2 regions of the Bradyrhizobium sp. USDA 4486 genome follow, and region 2 is predicted to be linked to the other one. Evidence: riboswitches for the same ligand, from Rfam matches in the RefSeq annotation. Region 2 holds a riboswitch; the other holds the start of a gene.
What was found. A riboswitch is a leader RNA that binds a small molecule or an ion and turns the genes downstream of it on or off. The one in region 2 is predicted to bind S-adenosylmethionine.
Positions count from the first base shown of each region.

Region 1: another riboswitch for S-adenosylmethionine. It lies ahead of metX (homoserine O-acetyltransferase MetX); the one in region 2 lies ahead of ACVWY3_RS32305 (O-succinylhomoserine sulfhydrylase).

Region 1 covers NZ_JBSRZV010000001.1:7,201,503-7,203,697, forward strand. Annotated here, with positions in the region: gene ACVWY3_RS34045 (chorismate mutase) at 1-678, opposite strand, end outside; SAM riboswitch at 894-973, shown strand; gene metX (homoserine O-acetyltransferase MetX) at 1,065-2,195, shown strand, end outside.
Region 2 covers NZ_JBSRZV010000001.1:6,849,713-6,851,907, reverse strand. Annotated here, with positions in the region: partial or broken gene ACVWY3_RS32310 (2'-deoxycytidine 5'-triphosphate deaminase) at 14-1,152, opposite strand; SAM riboswitch at 1,233-1,312, shown strand; gene ACVWY3_RS32305 (O-succinylhomoserine sulfhydrylase) at 1,387-2,195, shown strand, end outside.

The sequences.
Region 1 (2,195 bases), 350 kb from region 2:
CACCGCCACGATCTCGGCAAGCGGCGACAGGGCGCGCGCGACCTCGGCGTTCCACCCGGAAACGCGCACGCTGAAGGTCTCGACCTCGGTCACCAGGGCGCTGTCGGCGACGCGCGAGACCGCAAACACTGGCAGTGCCGCCGGATGGTCCGCGCGCTCGACGAAGGGCAGCCGCGCGATGATTTTTGGCGCGCCTTCCGCTTCCAGCTCCAGCCACCATGGCGTGCGGCTCGACGTCGCCGAGACCAGCGCCAGGTCGCCCTTGGATTTGGCCACCGCCTCGACCGCAGCCTGCGCGCTGAAATGCGCGACGTAGGGCACCGTGAAGCCGAAATGGAATCGCGCGGAATCGCGCATCGCCGGCTCGCTCACCGAGATGTCGGCATGCACGGAGAACGGCGCCTGCACGTAAGTGAACGTCGAGATGATCACCCGCCAGATGCTCTCGACCGTGTCGAGCGGCAGGATGCCGCGATGGCGCTGAACGAGGTCGCGCATCATCGCGGCCTCGCGCGCAGGCCGGAACGCGGAGCCGACCTCCTGGGTCTGCTTGACCTGGATCAGGCGGTCGATGATGTCGCCGCGCTGCATCAGCAGGCGATGCATGTCCGCATCGATCGCGTCGATCTCCTTGCGCAATTCCTGGAGCGATGGTGGCGCGGGCGGACGTTGGGACATATCTGCCAGATGCGTTCTGCGAAGTGCTGTTGAGAGGCGTTCCAATGCGGGTCGGGCAAGCCAGTCGACCGGATTCCGCTGCGGTCGATGTCCTGATTAGGCAGTCAGGGCGGCGAAAGCAAAGAGAAATGACGGCCTTTTCGGCGGGCGTTTCAAGGACGATTTTGGTTAATCCGGGCCGCGACTTGACGAAAACCGCCCAAGACAGTAGCTTTTGCCCGTTCCGTGGTCATTTGAGCCGGCCGGCTTGCAGCCACGTTAAAAAACTCGCTAAACAGGCCGGGGACGCTTCCGATCCCGGCCGAACCTATCGTTTAGGCCGGGTTTTTCATGGCCTGATGCAAGTAGCGGTCTGAAGTCCGATCGCAAACGAGGTCGATGGTCAGATGGGTAGCGTCAAGGCGATTCCGAGTCCTGCGATCAGCGCTGATGAGCGCTCGCACGAGGTCGATCACCCAAGTTCGCAGGTCGCGCGTTTCGGCGCCGATCAGCCGTTGCGGCTCGATTGCGGCATCGATCTGGCGCCGTTCCAGATCGCCTACCAGACCTATGGCGAGCTCAATGCCGATCGCTCCAACGCCATTCTGATCTGCCATGCGCTGACCGGCGACCAGCACGTCGCCAATCTGCACCCCGTCACCGGCAAGCCCGGCTGGTGGGACACGTTGGTCGGCCCGGGCCGCCCGATTGATCCGAGCCGCTACTTCATCATCTGCTCCAACGTGATCGGCGGCTGCATGGGCTCGACGGGGCCGGCCTCGATCAATCCCGCGACCGGCAAGGTGTGGGGCCTCGATTTCCCCGTCATCACCATTCCCGACATGGTGCGCGCGCAGGCGATGCTGATCGACCGGCTCGGCATCGACACGCTGTTCGCTGTCGTCGGCGGCTCGATGGGCGGCATGCAGGTGCTGCAATGGACCGCGGCCTATCCTGCCCGCGTGTTCTCTGCGCTCGCGGTCGCCTGCGCGACGCGGCACTCGGCGCAGAACATTGCCTTCCACGAGCTTGGCCGCCAGGCCGTGATGGCCGATCCCGACTGGCACAATGGCGGCTATGCCGATCGCGGCCTTCATCCGCATCGCGGCCTCGCGGTCGCGCGCATGGCCGCGCATATCACTTATTTGTCAGACGCTGCTCTGCACCGGAAATTCGGCCGGCGCATGCAGGATCGCGAGCTGCCGACCTTCTCGTTCGACGCCGACTTCCAGGTCGAGTCCTATCTGCGCTACCAGGGCTCCTCCTTCGTCGAGCGCTTCGACGCCAACTCCTATCTCTATCTCACCCGCGCGATGGACTATTTCGACATCGCGGCCGATCACGGCGGCGTACTGGCGAAGGCGTTTGCGGGCATCCAGACCCGCTTCTGCGTGGTGTCCTTCACCAGCGACTGGCTGTTTCCGACCTCGGAATCGCGCGCGCTGGTGCATGCGCTGAACGCGTCGAGCGCACGGGTGTCGTTCGCCGAGATCGAGACCGATCGCGGCCACGACGCCTTCCTGCTCGACGTGCCCGAA
Region 2 (2,195 bases):
GTAGATTGTGGAACTACACCCGAAAATGCTTCGATAGTTTGAGGCCCTGCGCCTGGTAGTTGGAACCGATGCGCTGGCCGTACATCGCATCGGGGCGCGCCAGCATCTTCTCGTAGACGAGGCGGCCGACGATCTGACCGTGCTCCAGAATGAACGGCACTTCGCGCGAGCGCACTTCGAGCACGGCGCGCGCACCCTGCCCGCCGGCGCCGGCGTAACCGAAGCCGGGATCGAAGAAGCCGGCATAGTGCACGCGGAATTCCCCGACCAGCGGATCGAACGGCACCATCTCCGCGCGGCGTAATCCGGCGGCACCTGCACTGCTTCCTTGGAGGCGAGGATATAGAACTCGCCGGGGTCGAGGATCAGGCTGCCGTCGGGGCGCGCGGAGATCGGCTCCCAGAAATCCTCCACCGCGTAGCCGGCGCGGCGATCGACATCGACGACGCCGGTGTGGCGCTTGGCACGATAGCCGACGAAGCCGCTGGCTTTCTCCCCCGAGAGATCGACCGACAGGGCGACGCCGCCGGAGAGATCGGCATCGTCGATGTCGACGAGGCGCTCGGCGGCATGCAAGCCGTCGAGCTCGTCGGCATTGAGGATGGCGTCACCAGTGCGGAAGCGCACCTGCGACAGGCGCGAGCCTTCGCGCACCAGTACCGGAAACGTCTTCGGGCTGATCTCGGCATAGAGCGGACCATGATAGCCGGCGCCGATCATGTCGAAGCGGCGGGTGCCGTCGGCGATGACTCGGGTGAAGACGTCGAGCCGGCCGGTCGAGCTCTTGGGGTTCGCGGCCGCGACGATCTCCGGCGGCAGCGCCAGGCTTTCCAGCAGCGGCACGATGTAGACGCAGTTGGTCTCCAGCACCGCGCCGTCGGCGAGACTGAACTCGTGCAGCTTCAACTCGTCGATGCGCTCGGCGACGGTGGCGCCGGGGCCGGGCAGGAAGCTGGCGCGGACGCGATAGGCGATGTCACCGAGGCGCAGATCGAGGCTCGCCGGCTGGATCTGGCTTTCGACGAAGTCGTATGCGGGCAGGATGAGGCCCGCTTCCGCCATCGCCGCGATCATGCGGTCGGGCAGGATACCATTGGCGTCGGCGGCAACCGTAAAGCTCAACCGGGGGTCCTCATGAAGGGGCAAACGCATCCGGACATGCCGGAAATACTAGCCTTTTACGGCTATCCGATGGACGCCTTGACGGAAAGGGCATTGCGGAATATGAGCATCACTTATCCCGTGGTGATTTGAGCCGGCCGGCTTGCAGCCACGTTAAATAAGTCGCTAAACAGGCCGGGGACCTCTGTGATCCCGGCCCGTGGAGATATCCAGGCCGGTTTTTTTGTGGCCGTTTTCAACGAGACGGTCATGTCGGAGGGTCCTATGTCGAAGTCGCCTACCACCTACCGCCCCGAAACCCGCCTGGTCCATTCCGGCACCCTGCGTTCGCAATATGGCGAGACGTCGGAGGCGCTGTTCTTGACGCAAGGCTACGTCTACAACAGCGCCGAGGAGTGCGAGGCGCGGTTCAAGGGCGAGGACCCCGGCTTCATCTATTCGCGCTACTCCAACCCGACAATCGCGATGTTCGAGCGCCGCATGATCGAGCTCGAAGGCGCCGAAGCCGCCCGCTCGGCGGCAACCGGCATGGCCGCTGTCACCACCGCGATCCTGGCGCCACTGAAGGCCGGCGATCACGTGGTCGCCTCGCGCGCGCTGTTCGGCTCGTGCCTCTACGTCGTCCAGGACCTGCTGCCACGCTACGGCATCGAGACCACGCTGGTCGACGGCCTCGATCTCGACCAGTGGCAGCGCGCGCTCAAGCCCAACACCAAGACGTTCTTCCTGGAGAGCCCGACCAACCCGACGCTCGACGTACTCGACATTCCCGGCATCGCCGAGATCGCGCACAGGGGCGGCGCGCGGCTGGTGGTCGATAACGTGTTCGCGACCCCGATCTGGCAGAGCCCGCTGGCGCTCGGCGCCGACGTCGTGGTCTACTCCGCGACCAAGCACATCGACGGCCAGGGCCGCTGCCTCGGCGGCATCATCCTGTCGTCGGAAGCGTTCATCGCCGAGCACATCCATAACTTCATGCGCCAGACCGGCCCATCGATCTCGCCGTTCAACGCGTGGGTCCTGCTCAAGGGCCTGGAGACGCTGGGCGTGCGCGTGCGCGCGCAGACCGACAC